DNA from 3 places in the Arthrobacter sp. 05L44 genome. Region 3 is predicted to be linked to each of the others. Evidence: riboswitches for the same ligand, from Rfam matches in the RefSeq annotation. Region 3 holds a riboswitch; each other region holds the start of a gene.
The links. Region 3 has a riboswitch for cyclic di-AMP ahead of AC1DHY_RS11015 (M23 family metallopeptidase). Riboswitches for the same ligand answer to the same signal wherever they lie in the genome.

Region 1: another riboswitch for cyclic di-AMP. It lies ahead of AC1DHY_RS06115 (NlpC/P60 family protein); the one in region 3 lies ahead of AC1DHY_RS11015 (M23 family metallopeptidase).
Region 2: another riboswitch for cyclic di-AMP. It lies ahead of AC1DHY_RS14480 (aggregation-promoting factor C-terminal-like domain-containing protein); the one in region 3 lies ahead of AC1DHY_RS11015 (M23 family metallopeptidase).

What each region holds. Positions count from the first base shown of each region.
Region 1 covers NZ_JBFTNS010000002.1:181,663-188,533, forward strand. Annotated here, with positions in the region: gene AC1DHY_RS06100 (Ig-like domain-containing protein) at 1-1,317, shown strand, start outside; gene AC1DHY_RS06105 (DNA alkylation repair protein) at 1,390-2,037, shown strand; gene AC1DHY_RS06110 (hypothetical protein) at 2,004-2,258, opposite strand; cyclic di-AMP (ydaO/yuaA leader) riboswitch at 2,460-2,625, shown strand; gene AC1DHY_RS06115 (NlpC/P60 family protein) at 2,630-3,382, shown strand; gene AC1DHY_RS06120 (dihydrofolate reductase family protein) at 3,465-4,022, opposite strand; gene AC1DHY_RS06125 (cupin domain-containing protein) at 4,077-4,454, opposite strand; gene AC1DHY_RS06130 (DUF5129 domain-containing protein) at 4,540-6,015, opposite strand; gene AC1DHY_RS06135 (esterase/lipase family protein) at 6,093-6,871, opposite strand, start outside.
Region 2 covers NZ_JBFTNS010000009.1:49,692-56,562, forward strand. Annotated here, with positions in the region: gene AC1DHY_RS14475 (VOC family protein) at 60-437, shown strand; gene AC1DHY_RS14480 (aggregation-promoting factor C-terminal-like domain-containing protein) at 573-1,298, opposite strand; cyclic di-AMP (ydaO/yuaA leader) riboswitch at 1,297-1,466, opposite strand; gene AC1DHY_RS14485 (ArnT family glycosyltransferase) at 1,720-3,774, opposite strand; gene AC1DHY_RS14490 (glycosyltransferase family 39 protein) at 3,781-5,748, opposite strand; gene AC1DHY_RS14495 (bifunctional glycosyltransferase family 2/GtrA family protein) at 5,749-6,871, opposite strand, start outside.
Region 3 covers NZ_JBFTNS010000004.1:158,932-165,802, forward strand. Annotated here, with positions in the region: gene mobA (molybdenum cofactor guanylyltransferase) at 1-615, opposite strand, end outside; gene AC1DHY_RS11005 (HNH endonuclease) at 664-1,164, opposite strand; gene AC1DHY_RS11010 (NlpC/P60 family protein) at 1,421-2,176, opposite strand; cyclic di-AMP (ydaO/yuaA leader) riboswitch at 2,440-2,617, opposite strand; gene AC1DHY_RS11015 (M23 family metallopeptidase) at 2,745-3,563, opposite strand; cyclic di-AMP (ydaO/yuaA leader) riboswitch at 3,567-3,783, opposite strand; gene AC1DHY_RS11020 (iron-dependent transcriptional repressor DtxR) at 3,929-4,624, opposite strand; gene serC (phosphoserine transaminase) at 4,926-6,056, shown strand; gene AC1DHY_RS11030 (MFS transporter) at 6,082-6,871, opposite strand, start outside.

The sequences.
Region 1 (6,871 bases), on a different contig from region 3:
CACGCCATAGGAACCAAGGAAGGCCTGGGCGCCACCCCGGCGACGCTCACGTACACCAGTGTCCCGACCCAAACCAGCAGCCGGCAGACGGTCAACGTCGTCAACACGGGCCTGAGCGTTGCAACCGTTACGGGTGTGACCCTGCCGGCCAATGCATCCCTGAGCGTCGACCCCGCCACGGTTCCGGCGGTGGGCCAGGTCATCCAGCCCCTCACCTCGGTCCCTGTCTCGGTGACGTTCAGCCCCACAACGGCGACCCCCGTCACTGACCAGCTGGTGGTCACCACCAACCGCGGCTCGCTGACCGTCCCCGTGAACGCCACCGCCGTCTCGGGAGCGGCCCACCTGCAGCTCCCGCCGTCCCTGGCGTTCGGCAATGTTCCGATCGGGACCTCGGCCACGTGGGACTTCACGATTGTGAACACCGGCAATATCCCAATGACCATCACCAAGGCGAAGGCGCCGCTCGGGGTCTTCTCCACCACCAATCCCATCGCCGAAGGCCTCGTGATCCCCGCGGGTGAATCCGCCTACCAGAGCGTCACGTTCAAGCCCACGGCGGTCGGCCAGGCCGGAACCGCGGACACCTACTACCTGATTACCGCCGACGACGGGCAGGGCGCGCAGAAGGTCATGCTCACCGGGGCCGGCGTCGATGACCCCATCGCCCTGAAGGCCTACCAGACCGGCGCCGGCGACCCGAGGTCGGTTTTGGGCAGGTCGCTGACCCTGGAGTACCCGGTCGGGGCAGGAAAGTGCCAGGACTACGTCAAGGGCGTCATCTGCTGGTCCCAGGCCACCGGGGCGCACTGGGTGGGCGGCGCCATCTACGCCCGCTACAAGGCCATGGGCGGGGCCGCCGGAATCCTCGGGTTCCCGACCACTGACCAGCTGACCACCCCGGACACGATCGGCCGGTACGGCCACTTCTCCGGCTCGGGCGGGGCCTCGATCTACTGGTCACCCGCCACCGGGGCGCACTACATTGTGGGGGTCATCCGGGCCAAGTGGACGGCGATGGGCCGGGAGCGCGGCCCGCTCGGTTATCCGACGCAGGACGAGACCCGCACCCCGGACGGGCTGGGACGCTACAACCACTTCGCCGGCTCGTCCGGATCGTCCATCTACTGGACCGCGAAGACAGGCGCCCACTTTGTCCTGGGCGCGATCCGCGGCCGCTGGACTGCCCTGGGCAGGGAAAGCGGACGGCTCGGGTACCCCACCACGGATGAGTACGCGGTCACCGTCGGCCGGGCCTCGGACTTCCAGCGGGGCCGGCTGACCTGGAACCGGACAACCAGGCTGGTCACCGGCTGAGACGGGCCACGGCCGCCGCGCGGCGCACCGCAGCGGCGGCACACCCCGGCGGCGGCACGACAGAATGGACCCATGAGCGAGGCCGGTGAATTCATTGACTCGGCCCTGCAGCGGGAGGGCTCGTGGCAGCGGGCGGAGGAGGCCCGGGCCCGTTTCGGGACCGGGCTGGCAAGCTACGGTTCATCCGTCGGGGCCATCCGGGGAACGGTCCGGGACGCACTGCGGCGGTACCGGAACCTAAGCCATGACGACATCACCGCCCTCTGCTCGGAACTGTGGGAGGCGCCCGTCTTCGAGCGCCGGTTCGCCGCCGTCGTCCTGCTCCAGTCCCGCCTTCCGGTGCTGGATAACTCGGACCTGACCCGGATCGAAGGTTTCCTGCGGACCGCGCGCCTGCGCGAGCTGGCCGATCCGCTGGCGACCGACGTCGTCGGGCCGCTCACCGCAGGCCTCGCCGGCCAGAACCGTTCCCGCGCGGAGGCCGTGCTGGGCCGCTGGCTGCAGGATCCGGACGATTGGCTGCGGCGGGCCGCCCTGCTGGCCCCGCTCCGCGGGCTCCGGGCCGGGGACGGCGACTGGGACCGCTGGCAGCGGCAGGCGGGGCTGGCCCGGACGGGGACCGCGGACGACGCCGGGCTGGTCCGGGAAGCAGTCGAAACGGGCGGTACGGAAAAGGCGAAGAGCGGTTACGTGCCGGGCCGGCGCTCCACCACGGCGTAGGCTTTCCCGTCCAGGAACTGCCAGTCCGTGACCACCATAAACCCCAGCGCGTCCACCCGGTCGTTCAGGACGTGCACATCGAAGCCCCCGTCACGCGGCTCGGCGTCCCAGGTGCCGACATGGATCTCGGTTCCTTCCAGGACCAGCAATTCGGTGTTGACATCAAAATCCTCCCGGGGCTGGTCGCTCAGCTGGCAGATTGCCACACAGGGACTGGTCATGTTCGGGCCTCCGCTCCGGGAACGCTGGATGCCTTCATCCTATGCGCGGCGGGGCACCCGGACGTAGGGAAATTTTGCCGCCACAACACGGTCCCGTTACCTGAATGTGACAATCCGGCGCGGAGTCGTTACCGTTGATGGGTGCCTGTTTGTATCCGATACGGGCGCTCCCGAGCCGATTGCCTAACTCTGCCGCGGCCCGGGATCCGAATGCAACCATCTGGCAGAGACGGGGAAACCACTTTCGACCTGCGCTCTTAGCGGGTCTTGGGGTGAAGCCGCACAGCGTCCGTTTCAGACGGGCCCGCGGCCGGGTGCCTCCCATCCGAATCCGACAGCTCACCTCGCAGGCATTGGGAGAGGCAACATTCATGTCTTCAAGCATTACTTCTGCGCGCCATCGCTCCGACGCAACCGCCGGGCGGGGTTCAGCATTCTCGGTCAAGTCCGGCACCATCGGCCGCCAGGCCGCGGTGATCTTCGCAGCCTCCGGCCTGGTCCTCACCAGCGGCATGGCCGCCAACGCCGCCACCGCACCGGCCGAGCGTGACGCCGCCCCGGCATCCTCCGTGGACGTCGGCAGCAAGGTTTCGGCGCCCGTCTCGGCGGACTCCGCCGTGCGCATCAGCTTCGACCGCCCGGCAGTCGCCACCACGCCGGCACCCGTCATCGAACAGCCGAAGCCCGTGGCTGCGGCACCGGCTCCCGCCGCCGTCCCCGCCCCTGTGGTTGCCCAGGCTCCGGCCGCACCCCAGATCACGGTCCAGGCAAAGGCTGCAGTCGCACCTGCCCCGGCAGCCGGCGGAGTCAACGCCGCGATGCTCTCGGCCGCCTACAGCCAGATCGGTATCACCCAGGACTGCACCGCCATGGTCGAAAAGGCCCTGGGCGCAGCCGGCATCCCGGTGGGCGACCTTGGTCCGCAGCAGTTCATGAACTACGGCAAGGTTGTCAGCACCCCGCAGCCTGGCGACATGATCGTCCAGTCCGGCCACGTGGCCATCTACGCCGGCGACGGCCAGGCCATCAGTGGTGGCATGAACGGCAGCAACCAGACCATCAAGCACCCCCTGTCGTGGCTCACCGCCACCGGCAGCGTGACGTTCGTCCGCGCCGGCGCCTAATTACCGCGCAAGGCCTCTTTCCAAGGCCGGCGGCCGGTTGCCCTCGGGCACCCGGCCGCCGGCCTTTTGGTGTTTTGAACGCCTAGCTGCCGTACCGCAGCAGGACCACGCCGTTGCCGAACCTGCGGGTTTCAGCGAGGGCCATTGCCGTCCTGCCCTCCGCAGGCTTGAACAACGGCTTACCCCGGCCCAGCAGGACGGGATGGACAAAGATCCAGTACTCGTCGATCAGTCCGTGCCGGCGGAAAGTGTCTGCAAGTTCCGCGCCGCCGAGCGCCAGGTCCCCGCCGGGCTCGGCCTTGAGCGCCAGCACCTCCTCCGCAACGACGTCGCGCACCACCGTGGTGTTCCAGCCGGCTTCCCGGAGGGTCCGGGAGTAGACGATTTTCGGCATGTCACGCCAGATCCGGGCAAACTCGACCTCCCGCGGTGAGCTGTCCGGGTCCTGGTCCGCCGTCGGCCAGTAGTCGGCCATCAGCTGGTAGGTGACCCGGCCATCCAGGAACGCCCCCATGGTGCTTAGCTGGTCGTTAAAGTAGCCGTGGAGTTCGTCATCGACCATGTGCCAGCCAATGTCGCCGTCCGGTCCCTCGAAGAAGCCGTCCAGGGAAACCTGCATCGCTACGATGATCTTCCGCATGGCCCGAGCGTACCCGTGGCCCCGCCGCTACGGGAAGGGCCGTGCGGGTGGTGCCTAGTCCGGTAATTTGGCGTAGGCGGCCGCACTCAGGAACTCAACCCCGACGAACGGATCGCCGCCTTCAACCCAGGCGTCGTGGCCCGGCGGAATGGTGTAGGAGTCGCCGGCGGCGATGTCGATCCGGCCGCCGTCGGTGGTCTCGACAGTCAGCTTGCCAGACACGCAGAAGCCAACGTGGCTGTTCTGGCAGGAATCGGTGTTCACCACGGGTTTGATGCATTCGGACCAGCGCCATCCCGGCTCGAAACTCAGCCGGCCGATGGTGTAGTCGCCGACCGACACGATGTCGATCTCGCTCTTGTCCGGCCGGCGCTTTTCATCAGGGGAATTGTGGGATTTTACTTGCAGCTGGGTGACAACGTTGGTGGACATTGCACTCCCTCTTTTCGCTCAGGGAATTTAACTGCTTACGGAGCCAAGAATCCTCGGTTGGCCGCCGGTTGTCGATACACCTTTCCTAGAAGCTGGAGGAGCTCCCGGAACCGGAAAAACTGCCGCCCGAGCCGCCGTATCCCGTGGTGCTTCCGCCCCGGGCTGAGCTGACGCTGGAAACCCCGGTGCTGAGCCCAGTATTAAAGGTGGGGACCGAGAAAAAGTAGTACGACGGATACACCGTGCCCAGGATGCTTGGCTCGTAACTGCGCCGTTGCTTCTTCCCCGTTCCTTCCTGCGCTTCCTCCATCTGCGTCCGCATGAGCTCGGCCTCCCGGTCATTGCGTGCATAGCCCGCGATTACCGTGTCGGCGTGGGCCTTGAGCAGCCCGGACAGTTCAGTCCTGGCGTCGCGCAAGCGGTCAAGCGCCGTCTCAGGGGTGATGGTGCCGTCCGCGAGGTCTGCGGTCCAGCGTTCCATGTCCCGCTGGCTGGCGTCGCGGAAGGACCGCAGGGAAGCGGCCGTCGCGGAATCGCCTTCACCGTGGCCCTTGGCGAGCATGCCCTCAATGCCGGCCAGGTCGCTGCGGAACGGTGCCAGTTGACGGTCCCACGCCGTCGCCCACGTGGACCCGCGGTTCAGCAGGGCGTTTGTGTCGGCGATGACGTCGTCCAGGGCATCGAGTTCCGCGGCCGCATCGGCGTACTCCCGGGCCAGCGCCAGGCCGGGACTGCGCGATAGTTCCCGGGACGTCAGCGCGTGTACCTGGTTGGCGAGGCCCGTGGCGGCTTTATAGCGGCTCAGGAAGGTGCGGTGTTTCTCCAGCACCGTGCTGCCGTAGCGCGAGGACGCCGGGATGGTGCCCGCGTTGAGCTCGGTCACCTGCAGGTCCATGCTGACGTTGGAGTAGTTTGCGTCACCGCGGGCTATTTCCTTGCGGCTGCCCACCCGGGTGCGCCACCGCACCAGCAACCAGGCGCCCGCACCGGCAACCACCGTTCCTGCGGCGCTCCAGGCGGTGACCAGGAAGGCGGTGGAGCGGTACCAGGGCTGGTTGATTAGCTCCGCGCCGCGGCGGATGCCGGCAATGGTCCCGTCCGTCCACTGTGCGTCGCGCAGCAGTTCCTTGGCTGCGTCCTGGATGTCGGTGCGCTGCTCCAGGGATACCTTCCGGTCTTCGCCCATGTAGGTCCCGACGTGTCGGGCCACCGGATCCAGCGCGAAGATGAACAGGCCGTCGGCCCATTTCTGGCCGTCCTTGCTGATCCAGTCCGGGTGCTCCGCCCGGGCGAAGCGCAGGACCTCCTCATTCAGATTGTCCGCCGCGCTGCCGTTGTACGTATATATGGCGACGGTGGTGGGCTGGTAGAACTCGATCTGCTGCACGGCCGGGAGCAGCGTATTGCGGTCCAGGACCCCGGCCTTGTCCTCCACGACGACGCCGACCGGCGCAACAGCGAACGCCGCCGCGGCGGGTCCCAGCAGGAGACCCGCCACGGCGGTGAACAGCACTAGTACAGCAGGCGGTTTGTGGCCAAAGACGTTCCGGATGATCCCCATGGTCAGAGACTAGTGTCTGCTGCCGGCGTCGTCGACGATCAGAAGCCCCAAAACCCCCGGAAGCCCCCGGTTCCCGGTTAGACGCAGCTTGGCCGGTACGCAGGATCCGCCGGCTGCCCGGCGGGCCGGCCCAGCGCGTTGGAGACGAGGCGCTGCACCACGGGGTCGTTCGGCGTCTGGTCGTGCTCGATCACATCCGCCGGGCACTTGTCCTGGATGGTGATGTTGGTGACCTTCTGCGCGGATCCGGCCAGGAACTGGCTCTGGTACGGGGTCACCACCTCATCGTGCGTGGTGGAGATGACGGTGTACACCGGTCCGGCCACGGTGTCTCCGATGGAGTTCAGCTTGGTCAGGAACGCGGAGCCGGCCTGCTGGTCGGCGCAGGCCTGGCAATTGGAGCCGCCAACCGACGTTGCCGGCGGCACGGAGCCCGGGGCCGGTGTAATCAGTCCCTGGGTCCCGTGGTTCGACGGGGCGATGCCCACCAGCTGGTTGACCTTTTTCGCCCCGTTCAGGAACCCCAGGTAGTACCGGGGCATCATCCCGCCCTGGCTGTGCCCCACCAGGTCCACCTGCTTTGCTCCGGTCGAGGCCAGCACGGCGTCCACGAACGGGGCAAGCTGGGCCGCGGAGTCTGCGACCGGTCCGGTGGCATCGATCCCGTTGGTCGCTCCGTAATTGAGGGCATAGACGCAGTAGCCCTGGTTCTTGAGGGCAGGCGCCATGGTGGCCCAGTTCTTCGCCATGTTCTCAAAGGTGCCCGGGACGAGAATCACGGGACGGGGGTGCGCCGCGCTGGGCTTGCAGGACCAGTCGTTTGCCCCGGGCGGGGAGACGTCAACAGTGTCTGCGG
Region 2 (6,871 bases), on a different contig from region 3:
GTTCGCGGGTGCCGGCGTCGGGGGTTCCGGCGAAACGTGTCCCGGGCTAGCCTGTGCCCATGGACTGGAAACTTGAACTTGTTATGGTGCCGGTGTCCGACGTGGACCGGGCCAAGGATTTCTACGTCAACAAGGTGGGCTTCAACGCCGACTACGACGAGCGCCCCTCGGAAGGCATCCGGTTTGTCCAGCTGACTCCGCCGGGCTCCGGGTGTTCGATTGCGATCGGCGAGGGCCTCATAGATGCCCCGCCCGGCACTGCGCCCAGCCTCCAGCTGGTGGTCAGCGATATCCAGGCCGCGCACCGGCAGCTGAAGGACAACGGTGTGGACGTCAGCGACGTCGACGTCCAGGACTGGGGGCACTTCCTGTACTTCGCCGACCCGGACGGCAACAAATGGGCCGTGCAGTACATCCCCGGCCGCACGAACGGCTAGCGGGGCTCGCACCCGGCCGCGGGGCTCGCGGGCCGCGGCCGGCGACAAATGACGGCAGACGAGGGCGAGGCCCAGGATCCAGTGGATCCGGGGCCTCGCCTGAGCTTTATGTGCGGCAGGGCCGCGGGGTGTTTCTTAGTACCAGTTGTTCGCGTAGTGGAAGTTCAGGGCACCGCACGGCGAACCGTAGCGTTCCTGGACGTACTGCAGGCCCCAGTTGATCTGGGTCTTGTAGTTGGTCAGGTAGTCGGCGCCGGCGCTGGCCATCTTCTCGGCCGGCAGCGACTGCACCACACCGTAGGCGCCGCTGCTGGCGTTGGTGGCGGTGGTCTTCCAGTCCGATTCCCGGGTCCAGAGCTTCATCAGGCACTGCATCTCGCTCGGCGCCCAGCCGTGGGCGGGCAGCTGGGACGCGGCGTAGGCCTGGGCGCCTGCGGGGTCGTCGACTGCCACCGGCTTAGTGGGAGCGGGCGCCGGGGCGGCAGCCGGTTTCGGAGCCGCTGCGGCGGGAGCCTTGGCGGGCTTGACCGTGGAGGCCTGGGCCTCGACACTCATGGCCGTGGGCGACGGTGTGCTGGTGCTTCCGACGCGTTCGAAGTCCAGGGTCTCCAGCGAAGCCTTCGAGTCCTTGGCCGCCTCAGTGGTGTGGGCGGACGTACCGGAAGCCTGCCCCGCGGCGCCGGCCCCCAGCAGGACGGCGAATGCGGTGGCAACGACGGCGGCACGCTTGCCGTTGGAGCGGGTGCCGACCCGCGACAGGGCCGACGAACGCTTGGACGGCTCGGCCCGGTGACGCGCGGTGTCGGCGTCGGATGTGCGTTTAGCGCCCTCGGGGCGCGTTTGTACCTTGAATTCAGTCATGTTCGCCTCTCAACGCCTACGGAGTTAGCTGTCGGGTTCGGATGCAATATCCGGCCGCACGGATAATCGACGTGCGGCTTAACCCCTTGGGTGCATGGATGCAGAATGCCCGGGAACACTGGGTCCCCCGCCTCTGCCTGGTCCATCGGAATCCGGGAAGCGGCAGAGCATGGCGTCAATCCGGATATGCGGCCAGATCGATTGCCGCACTCTAAAACGGTACTGTACTTTCATTCAGAAGTCACATTTTGGTAACGGAGATCACGAGCTGCAGCGTGGCGTCTTGCCGCAGACCTGGTCTGTGCTGAGGCCGTCTCCGTCGCCGCCATCGGCCCCGTTTCGACGGTTCCGCGCCCACTCGACGCTTATGAACGTCGAGTCGGCAAGGAACCGTCGAAATGGCGGGGTGCGTCGGCGGCGGCTACCCCGCCAGCAGGTACACCTCGGTCCCACCGACACTCTGGGCCGTGAAGTTGGCCGCGACCCACGAGGCGATCCGGGCGGCGTCGTCCGAGCCCGTTTCGCCCTGCATCATGGTCCCGGCGATGAAGTAGTGGATCTTCCCGGCGGCCACGTACTGCTGGAACTGTTCAAGCGTCGGGGCCGGGTCCGTCCCGTTGAATCCGCCCACGGCCATCACGGGCAGCTGCGTGGCCAGCTGGTAGCCGGCAGCGTTGTTGGAGCCGACGACGGCGGCCGCCCAGGTGAAGGTGCCGGCGTCAGCCTTGAGCAGGGTGACGAGGGCGTCCGACGGCGTGCTGGCGCCGAGTAGACCTCCCATCCCGCCACCCCTGCCGCCGCCCGGACCGCCAAACCCGCCTGCACCGCCAAATGCCGGCACCATTCCGGGTGCGCCGCGGCCGGACACCGCGGGGCCGGCAGAGACGATCGCGCCGCTATGGGCTGTGGCCGCGGTGGATACCGAGTACGCCAGCGGACCGGAGAGGGCAACGGCAACTGCGAGGGACGCCGTCGTGCGCGTTAGGAGCGAAAGCGAGCCGGGGCCGGTGCGGGGACCCGTGCCTCCAAGCCCCGTCGCCCGCGCTCCACCGGACCCCAGAACGCCCCGTGCCCCGGCGAACAGCACCAGGGCCGCGGCCGCGAGGGCGCCCAGCAGGACCACCCAGCGCAACCACGGCAGGAACGCCGGCGTGCGGCCGAGGAGGGCGGTGGCCATGAATCCGGCTGCGGCGAGGGCGCCGGCCAGCACAAAGGCGGCCACCGGCTGCTCCCGCCGCTGCCACAGGAGAACCCCGCCCAGCCCGGCCAGTCCGGCGATCCCCGGAGCCAGCGCCACCATGTAATACGGGTGGATAATGCCGGCCATCAGGCTGAAGGTCAGGCCGGTGACCAGGACCCACGAGCCCCAGATGATCACGGAGGTCCGGACGGCGTCGGTCCGCGGGGCCCGCCGCCCCAGCCAGAACAACCCGGCGCCGAGCAACAGCACCGAGGGGATCAGCCACGCAATCTGGCCGCCGAACTCAGTGTTGAACAGCCGGAACAGGCCCGGGGTGCCCCAGCCGTTGCCGCCGCCCACACTCCCGGTCTCGTTCCCGCTGAGCCTGCCCAGGCCGTTATAGCCAAGGGTGAGCTCCAGGATGGAATTGTTCTGTGACCCGCCGATATACGGCCGGTCCGGCGCCGGGATGACCTCGACGGCGACCAGCCACCACCCCGCCGCGGCGGCCATTGCACCGCCGGCGGCGAGGAGATGAAGGACGCGCCTGCCGATTCCGGCCGGTGCCGCGAGCAGGTACGCCAGGGCGAACCCGGGAACCACCAGCAGCACCTGAAGCTGCTTGGTCAGGAACCCGAAGCCCAGCAGCACCCCGGCGAACAGTAGCCACCGCAGACGCGCGTCCTGGATGGAGCGCAGCACGGCGTAGGCGGCCGCCGTCATGAGGAGCACCAGCAGGGCGTCGGGGTTGTTGAACCGGAACATCAGGACGGCAACCGGGGTCAGCGCCATCACCGCGCCGGCCAGCAGCCCGGCGCGGTGGGCCAGGACCCGGTCGGCCGCAGCGGGTACCGCCGCCCGGCGGACGGCCAGATAAACGAGCCAGACCGTGCCGACACCCATCAGCGCCTGCGGGACGAGGATGCTCCAGGAGTTGAGCCCGAACAACCGCACCGAGAGTCCCATCACCCACAACGACGCCGGCGGCTTGTCCACGGTGATGGCGTTGGCGGCGTCGGACGAGCCAAAGAACCAGGCCGTCCAGTCCTGCGAACCTGCCTGGGCCGCGGCCGAATAGAAGGCGTTGGCCCAGCCGGAGGCGCCGAGGTTCCACAGGTACAGCCCGGCCGTCGCCAGGAGCAGGACCGCCAGCTCCACCCGTGCCCGCATCGAGCGAACCCCGGCCAGGTGTGCCCGCGCCGTTCCCGGCAGGCGACGTCCCTCCACCGCCCCTGCAGCCGCCCCGTCGGACATTCCGTCTGACACTCCGGTCCGCGTGCACAGGATCCCAGCCATGGCGGCCTAGCCTGCCAGCTTGTACACGGTGGCGTTACCCACGGTCTGGGCCTGGTAGTTGGCGGCCACCCAGGTGGCGACCTCGGAGTTGCCCCCGCGGCCCCCGCCCATGCCGCCGGAGATGAAGTAGCCGATCTCGCCGCGGTCCACCATGGCCTGGAACTGGGCGAGCGTCGGGTAGGGGTCGCCGCCGTTCCAGCCGCCCAGCGCAATGACGCTGGTGCCGGTGGCGAGTTCCAGGCTGGCTGCTTCGGTGGCGCCGGAGACAATCGCGGACCATTTGGTGCCGGAGGACTTCAGCAGGGTCGAGAGTTCGGACGACGATGTCGCGCCGCCCGGGCCCGCCGAGGGTCCGAATCCGCCGCCCATCGCGGACGCCGTCGGACCTGAGGTGGGGATCGAACCCGAGTGCGGCTGGGCCGCCGTCGCCAGCGTCCACGCGGCGGTTCCCAGCCCGCCGGCCAGGAGGGAGAGGACCACGACGGCGGCCGTGGCGGCTTTGCGGAGCCGCACCGGGAGCGCGGCCATGCTGTCGACCTGGAGCAGGAGGGCCGCGGCGGCCAGTACGCCCAGGGCCACCACGATCACACGGAGGCCGGGCAGCCAGGCCGGGTCGCGGCCCAGGAGGGCGGCCGACCATGCCGAGGTGGCGAGAACCGTGACGGCCAGGACGATCCGCGCCGGCCAGTGCATCCGGCCCCGCCACAGCTCCGCGGATCCGATGCCGACCAGGGCCGCAATTGCCGGGGCCAGTGCCACGGCGTAGTACGGATGCACGGTGCCGCTCATAAAGCTGAAGATGCCGGCCGTGACCACCAGCCATCCGCCCCACAGCACCAGCGCAGCGCGGGTGGATGACGTGCGGGCCTCACGCCGGGTGAACCACAGCCCGGCGGCCAGCAGGATCAGGGACGCCGGCAGAAGCCATGACACCTCGCCGCCGAAACTGGTGCCAAACATCCGGGTGAGGCCGGCCGTGCCGCCGAAGCCCACGTTGCCGCTGCCGCCCGGCCCTCCGGCATTGCCGCCAAAGCCGCCGCCGGGCATTCCTCCGCCAGTTCCCGTGATCCGGCCCAGGCCGTTGTAGCCGAACGTGAGTTCCAGGAAGCTGTTGGTCTCCGACCCCGCCATGTAGGGCCGCGCCGAGGCCGGCGTGAGCTGGAACAGGGCCAGGTAGCTTCCCGCCACGACGGCAATGCCGCCGGCGGCCGCCAGCAGGTGCAGGAGCCTGCGGCCCAGCGTTGTCGGGGCGGCCCAGAGGTAGGCGAGGGCCAGTCCGGGCACAATCAGGAAGCCCTGCAGCATCTTGGTGAGGAACGCCAGCCCAACCACCGCGCCGGCGGCAGCAAGCCACTTCCAGCCGGCCTTTTCGATCGCGCGGGTGGTGAAGTACGCGGCCAGCACCAGGCAGAGGGTGAGCATGGCATCGGGGTTGTTGAAGCGGAACATCAGGGCGGCCACGGGGGTCAGGGCCAGGGCGCCGCCGGCCAGCAGGCCGGCGGCCGGGCCGGAGACGCGCTTGACGGCCAGATAGAGAACGCCGACGGCGGCCACGCCCATCAGCGCCTGGGGGATGAGCATGCTCAACGCAGAGAAGCCAAAAATCCGTCCGGACAGGGCCGGGATCCAGAGGGCCGCCGGCGGCTTGTCCACGGTGATGGCGTTGCCGGCGTCGAGGGAACCGAACAGCAAGGCGGTCCAGTCCTTCGTGCCCGCCTGGATGGCCGCGGCGTAGAAGGAGTTGGCGTAGCCGGTCGCTTCGAGGTTCCACAGGTAGAGGGCCTCGGTGAGGAGCAGCAACAGGGCCGCCGAGGGCCGCACCCAGCGCGGTTGGGCCCCGAAGAGCAAACGCCCGCGGCGGTTCTGGACCCCGCCCGGGGGCAGATCGGCGGGCCGGGGCGCCCGGGCGGTCTGCGCCGGGGGAGCGGGGACGCCGTTGGTGGTTTCGGCGGCGGGGCTAATGGTTGCGGTCATTTACTTGGCCGTTTCTGTGCTGGGGAGGGGAAGGGCAGGGTCGCCAGCCGGAGCGGGCACCGGGACGGTCCGGTGGCGGAAGACCACCAGCCGGAAAAGCAGGAACTTTACGGCGGTGGCGGCGAGGTTGGCCGCGGTGACGGTGGCCAGCTCCAGCCACCGGTCGGTCGTGCCGGACATGCCGTGCACCAGGGCCAGTGCGCCCGAGGTGAGGGCCAGCCCGATCCCGAAGACCAGCAGGCCCTCGAAGTGGTGGCGCGCGGCCTGGCTGCTGCCCTGGATGCCGAACGTAAACCGCCGGTTGGCGGCCGTATTAGCCACGGCGGTGCTGAGGAGCGCCAGGAAGTTCGCCAGCTGGGGGTTCATGAGACCGCGGCACAACAAGAAGATGAGCAGGTAGGCCAGGGTGGAGGCCACCCCGATGCTGCCGAACCGCACCAGTTGACCGAACAGGCTCCCGCCGGGGCTTTGTTCCTGCGCCCGGGACGACGCCGGCAGTGGTCCGCGGGCCAGGGCGGCGCGGAGCTCGGGAACCGGAATGCGGCCCGAGAGCAGGTCCCGGCTGAGGCGGGCCATCCCGCGCAGGTCGGCGAGGGCCGTCTGGACGATGTCCACGCTCGAATCTGGATCGTCGGTCCAGTCAACGGGGACTTCATGGACCCGAAGGCCGCACTTTTCGGCCAGGACTAACAGCTCGGTGTCAAAGAACCACGCGTTGTCCAGCGTGTGCGGCAGCAGCTGCCGGGCCACGTCGGCCCTGATCGCTTTGAATCCACACTGCGCGTCGCTGAAATGCGCGCCCATCAGGGACTGCAACAGGAGGTTGTAGCCGCGTGAGATAAATTCGCGCTTCGGCCCGCGGACCACCCGCGAGTTACGGGTCAGCCGGGTCCCGATCGCCAGGTCCGAGTGGCCCGAAATCAGCGGGGCCAGCAGCGGGCCCAGCGCCGCGAGGTCGGTGGACAGGTCCACGTCCATGTAGGCCAGAACGGGCGACGAAGAAGCCAGCCACACCTTCCGCAGGGCATTCCCGCGGCCCTTTTCGGCCATGTGGACCACCGTCACTTCGCGTAGTTCGCGGGCCACGCGCTCCGCTGTCTGGAGTGTGCCGTCGGTGCTGGCG
Region 3 (6,871 bases):
GGAGTCGGCCGCACCCAGAGCGGCGGCGTCCTCCCAGGTATCCACGTCGTCCGTGGAGCCCGGCGGGACCGGAACCTGCCGCAGCTCCAGACTAGCAAGGAGGGAGAAGACCGATCCGCCTGCCAGGGCGTTTCGCCTGGCAGCTTCAGCAATGGCCCGTTCTAGCGCGGCCGTGCCATAAAGCCCTACAAGGGGCTGCGTCCGCCCGTCCGGGGACACCGCGAGCACGCCGTCGCCGGCCGTTTCGTCGAGGCTGGCTCCCGCTTCCAGGAGGGCGCGCACCGCCCCGGCGACGTGGGGCATATCGCAGGCGAGCACGAGGGTCAGCGGGGCGGCGCCGGGTTCCGGAGAGCCCTGCCCGCCGCCGGCCAGGCGCCGGAGTCCCGCGGCAATGGCCGCGGCCGGGCCGGAGAACGGCGGGTCTTCCCGGCAGTCGAGCACCCCGCGCGGGAGGCTTCCGGGGTCCGGGCCGACCACCACCGTACGGCGGGCGCCCCGGGCGGCGCGCAGGGTCCGCTCCAGCAACGTGGCGCCGTCCACCGTGAACCGGGCCTTAGGTGCGCCTCCGAGCCGGGAGGACCGTCCCCCGGCGAGAATTACGGCGTCGAATTCCACCCGCCCAGCCTAGCCGCCCGTGCGCCGGAGCGCTGCCGGGCGCGGGACTTAGTGCGCCTTTTCGGGGAGCAGGAACGGATCCCAGGCCGGGGCTGGCTTCTCCAGCTCTTTGATCTGCCAGATCGTGCCCCTGGGCGGACCCGGCACAAATCCGAGCTTCCAGCCCATTTCGGCGGGGGTGTGGTCGCCCTTGGCATTGTTGCAGCGCAGGCACGCGGCCACAAGGTTCTCCCACGAGTCGGCCCCGCCGCGGGACTTGGGCTGCACGTGGTCAATGGTGTGGGCGGCCTTGGAGCAGTAGGCGCAGCGGTGGCCGTCACGGCGGAGGACGCCCCGCCGGCTGACGGCGGTGAGGGTGTTGTAGCGGGGGCGGATGTAGCGGTTGAGCAGGATGACCGACGGGCGCCCGAGGATCTCTTGCGGGCCCACTACGGGATCATCCCCCTCGGCCACCACACTGGCCTTCCCTGTTAGCACAAGGACCAGCGCCCGGCGGAAGGTGACTACCGCCAGCGGTTCATATCCAGCATTCAGAACGAGAGTGCGCATCCGCATACCTCTTCACGGCCGCACCCGCCAGGGGCACGAGGGCCGGCTGCCCTGTGCATGGTCGGGCTATGGATCGACACCACAAGAGTAAACACGGATCGCCCGGATCACCGAATTTATTCGTCGCGGATCTATCGCGCCGCGTCCGGAGCGGGTCTCCCCCGACGGCGGTGGGGCCGGCGCCGTACATGGCAAAGGACCCCTGCCGCCGGGCAGGGGTCCTTTGAAATGCTGTGGCCGTAGGCCGGGGTAAGTCCTAGCCGCCGACGCGGATGAAGACCGGGCCGGAGCCGACGTTGACGCTGTACAGCGCGGTGGTTCCGCCGTTCCAGCCGCCGTGAACGGCCATGCCGTTGCCGACGTAAACAGCGATGTGGGCCATGCCCATGCCGCCGTTCTGGTAGTAGGCGAGGTCGCCCGGCTGAGCCTCAGCGGCGCTCACGGTGCGGCCCAGGGAGAGGTAGCCAGCCGGCCAGCCGTGGTAGTGGACGCCCACTGCGGCCAGTGCGTTGGTCACCAGCATGGTGCAGTCCTGGGACACACCGATCTGTGCGTAGGCAGCGGCGGCGATCGAGGCGCCCATGCCGCTGACGGCGGCCGGTGCCTTCGCGTCCAGCGATGCGGTGACCGCGGTGCCAGTGCCGGTACCGGTGGTGGTTCCGGCTTCCTGCACGTTGACAACCGGCTTGGCTTCCTCAACAACGGGAGCCGGTGCGGTGGTGACTGCCGGCTTCTCGTAGGAGATGGCGATGCTGGAGGCCGCAGAGATGGTGGCCGGTGCGTTGGACTGTACTTCCGTGGCGGAAGCGGAGGTCGATTCGCGCTGAACGTTGGTCTCGGCAGCGTTGGCTGCGATACCGCTGGTCAGTACCAGGCCGGAGGCAGCAGCGATAACCGCGGCCTGGCGACCCATACCACCGGCGTTGTCGCCGACGGCCTTAGCAATGACAGCCAGCGAGTTGGTCTTGGTGACCTCCGCGCGGTGGCGTGCAATGTTTGCACGAGTAGTCATTTAGTTCTCTCTTTCGTGATCCTTGTGTCCGCGCGCTTGACAGGCGGGACTGAGGACGCTCCGGCATCTTGGGGGTACGCCGGATCGCCCCGAAACGGGTTTCTTAGCGAAGGGTGTACTGCGAAGACGCGCCAAAAGCGGGAACTGCGTTTACTGATCCAGTCCGGGCGCCGGCAAGGGCAGCGCGGAGCATGGAGTTCAGCGGGCTCATCTGAGCCTCGCTGGCGCGAGAACGCGCAGCATTGTGGCGTGAAGACACGAAAGTAGCCTCTCCCAATGCCTACGAGGTGAGCTGTCGGATTCGGATGGGAGTCACCCGGCCGCGCTGCTTCCTGGGAAGCTTTGCGACTTAACCCCTAGGTCTTCTTGCGAAGACCAAAATTGGTTCCCCCGCCCCTGCCAGACGATGTGATGCGAACGGACCTTGAGCGGTGGCAGAGTTAGGCAATCCACTCAAGAGCGCCAACTTCGGAGAAGTTGGCGTGCTTCATACGGTACAGCAGTTGGGACTCAATGTCACATTCAGATCACGGCGTGTCACAGAAATGCGAGTGGTCCCTCGGGTTGGCTAAAGCCAGCCCAGCGGGTCAACGACTTCCCCATTAACCATCACCTCGAAGTGGAGGTGGCAGCCGGTGGAGGCGCCGGTGGTCCCGCTCATCGCCACGACATCTCCGCGTGAGACCTGCTGGCCTACGTGGACGTTGGATGACGACAAGTGGTTGTACGTGGTCTCCAGGCCATTGCCATGGTCGATCACGATGCGGTTGCCGCCCCCGTAGGGGTGCCAACCGGAAAAGGTAACGGTGCCGCTCGCAGCGGCGTGCACGGCCGTGCCGCACTGGGCGACATAGTCCTGGCCGCGGTGGAACTCGCCGACGGCCCCGGTGATGGGGCTGATGCGGTAGCCGAAGGGTGAAGCGGTGACCATCACGTCCAGCGGCGCGCCCAGGCTGCCTGCCGACGCTGCCCGGGTGATGGAGCCGGCCGACTGTGCGCTGAGCAGCTGCTTGAGCTTGCTGTCCGGATCGCCCTTGGTGGTCACGGCGGTGCGGTTGAAGTTGATCGCGGCCGCTGCGGCCTTGACTTCCGGCTGTGCCGCGGCGGAAACGGAGCCGGACCGGGCCGTGTCGGTGGCCATCGCGGGGCCGGTGGCCGGCACGGCAACGGTGAGCACCAGACCGGTGGCAGCCAGGGCAATGCCCGCCTTCTGCCCGACGCCGCTGACGGCGGCAAAGTCGGTCACCTGCCGGAACGGGCTGCGCCTGCCGCGGCGTTCGTCGCGGCGCGCATCGCGCGGGCGCTCGTCGTGTACGACGGCGGCCGGGCGCGGCTCCGGAGCGGGACCGGTCGCACGACGGCGGCCCCTGACGGTCTGGATGGTCAAGAAGGTTCCTCTCTGGAAAGCCTGCGAAGTTAGCTGTCGGATTCGGGTCAGAGAGTTCAAAGACCCGGTCCGCCGGTGCAAGCATTCAGGCGCAGGGGTGTCCAGGGACATTCCTGCGAAAGCGCTTGCCGCTAGCGGACTTCACCCCAAGGCTGCTGGTTCAGCAGCCGTTAGTGGTTCCCCCGCCTCTGCCAGAAAGGTGAATCGCCTACTGATCCGCTGGCAGAGCTCGGCTCCGGATCAGATAACGCTTGTGTATCGGTGCTAGTCATCAACTATAGGCGATTAAGGGACACGGTAATAATTCCGTTATCCGGCCTGTGCATAACTATCCGGCGTCCCCGCGGGCGTCCGAGGGGACGAAGTTACCCCAGCGTAACGAAGACGTGGGCCGCGACCTCGGGGGGCAGTTCGAGGGCCCCTTCGATGTCCGGAACACGCACCGAGATGTACTCCCCTACCCGTTCCAGCGATACCCGGGCGCCGGGACGGATTCCGCCTTCATCGAGCTGGACCAGCAGCTCCGGCTCCACCTGGATGGGCTCGGCCAGGCGGCTGACGGTGATCCGCGAGTCGGCACCGTAGCCTGCCATGGCGTCAAGGAGGTTGACCACTCCACTTCCGCGCTCGGGCGCCGGGAGGCCGCCGAGGTCGGCAAGTCCGGGGATCGGGTTTCCGTAGGGGGACACGGTGGGGTGGTCCAGCATTTCGAAGATCCGGCGCTCGACGCGCTCACTCATCACGTGCTCCCACCGGCACGCTTCCTCGTGGACGTAGGCCCAGTCCAGGCCGATGACATCGGCGAGCAGGCGTTCGGCGAGGCGGTGCTTGCGCATAACCTCGATGGCGCGTTTCCGTCCCGTTTCCGTCAGTTCAAGGTGCCGGTCGCCGGAAACAACCACCAGGCCGTCGCGCTCCATGCGGCCAACGGTCTGGGATACGGTGGGGCCGGAGTGGCGGAGACGTTCGGCGATGCGGGCGCGGAGGGCGACGATGTTCTCTTCTTCAAGTTCCAGGATGGTCCGGAGATACATCTCGGTGGTATCGATCAGATCCGTCATTCAGCTCAGCTCCTCGAGCGCCGTCCTTGCGTCTTTCCCACCGTACAGCCTGCAGGATGCGCCCTGGCTGGATCCGGCGTACGTCACGCTCAGCCTAGCCTATTTTGAATTACTCCGGATAATTCAGCGTCCGGCGGGCGGCAGTTGCGGCCCTCCCCACCGCCGCGTCTCAGTGACCGGACTATGACGGGACATTTTCCCGCCCGCGCAGGGCCGTCGGGCAGAATAAATAGCGTCATGGCCGCCCCGGCGCCGGACCCGCCCAGCCACGCCACGCACCCAGCCGACAATTGGAGCCACTGTGAGCGACACCAGCATCACTATCCCCGCGAACCTGCTGCCCCAGGACGGCCGGTTTGGCGCCGGTCCCTCGAAGGTCCGGCCGGAACAGATCGAGGCCCTCACCGCGGCGTCGGCTAAGTTGCTGGGCACCTCGCACCGCCAGGCGCCCGTGAAGGACCTCGTTGGCTCGGTCCGGAGCGGCCTCAGCGAGTTCTTCCGCGCCCCCGACGGCTACGAGGTGATCCTTGGCGTCGGCGGTTCCACCGCGTTCTGGGACATCGCCAGCTTCGGCCTGGTAGAGAACAAGGCGCAGCACCTCTCGTTCGGCGAGTTCGGTTCGAAGTTCGCCGCTGCCACGAACAAGGCCCCTTTCCTGGCCGAATCGTCGATCATCACCTCGGCGCCCGGCACCCGCCCCGAACCGCAGGCCGAGGCCGGCGTCGACGTCTACGCCTGGCCGCAGAACGAGACCTCCACCGGGGTCGCGGCGCCGGTCAAGCGCGTGTCCGGAGTGGACGGGGACGCGCTGGTCCTGGTGGACGCCACGTCCGCGGCCGGCGGCCTGGACGTTGACGTCGCCGAGGCCGATGTCTACTACTTTGCCCCGCAGAAGAACTTCGCCTCCGACGGCGGTCTTTGGCTTGGGCTGTTCTCCCCCGCCGCGCTGGAGCGCGCCGCCCGGATCAAGGCCGGCGGTCGCTGGATCCCGGACTTCCTGGACCTCCAGACGGCGATCGATAACTCCCGGCTCAACCAGACCTACAACACACCCGCGCTTGCCACGCTGGTGACCCTGGACGCCCAGGTGCGGTGGCTGAACAGCAACGGCGGGCTCGACTTCGCCGCCGGACGGACCGCCGAATCGGCCGGGCGCATCTACCGCTGGGCCGAGGAGTCGCCATACGCCACACCGTTTGTGGCCCGCGCCGAAGACCGCTCCAACGTCATCGCCACCATCGACTTCGACGACTCGATCGACGCCTCCGCCGTTGCCAAGGTGCTGCGCGCCAACGGCATCGTGGACACGGAGCCGTACCGCAAGCTGGGCCGCAACCAGTTGCGCATTGCCACGTTCGTGGCGATCGAGCCCGACGACGTTTCCGCTCTGCTCGCCTGCATCGACTACGTCGTGGGAGAGCTCAAGAAGTAGCTCCGGCGTCCTCCTGCGGGAAGCGTCAGCGCTCGACGGCGTCGTCCGGGTCTTCCACCCCGGCGGTGCCGTCCGTCGTTGACCGACCAGGGACAACCTGGAAGTAGCGCAGCCCGCGGGCGCGCCGGTTGAACGCGATGCGCAGGTGCTTGGCCCGGACAATCCACACCATGCCGATCAGGGCCGCCAGGATGCCGGAGGCCGCGGCGACGCCCATGGACCAGCGGGCGCCGGCGACGTTCGCCACCCAGCCGACCAGCGGGGCGCCGATCGGCGTGCCGCCCATAAAGATGGCCATGTAGAGGGCCATGACCCGGCCGCGCATCACCGGGTCCGTGGTGGTCTGTACGTAGCCGTTGGCGCTGGTCATCATGGTGATGGCAAACAGCCCCACCGGAACCAGAGCCACACCGAACCAGAAGTAGTCCGGCGCCAGGGCGGCCAGGCCCGACGTCACCCCGAAGGCGCCGGCCGCACCGAAGATCACCCGCATCCTGGGCCGGCCGCGCCCGGCAGAGAGCAGCGCGCCGGCCACGGATCCGATGGCCATGATCGAGTTCATCAGGCCGAAGGCACCGGCATCGAGGCCGAATTCGGTGCCGACCATCGCGGCGATAAAGAGGACAAAGTTCAGTCCGAGCGTCCCCACAATGAACACGGCCACCAGCACCACCACAATGTCGGGCCGGAAGCGGACGTACCGCAGGCCCTCGCGGATCCGGCCCTTCCCGGCCGGCGCCCGCGGCAACTGCCGCAGCGAGTCCGCGGGAATCTTGGCCAGGCTCAGGAGCAGCGCCAGGAAGGTCACGGTGTTG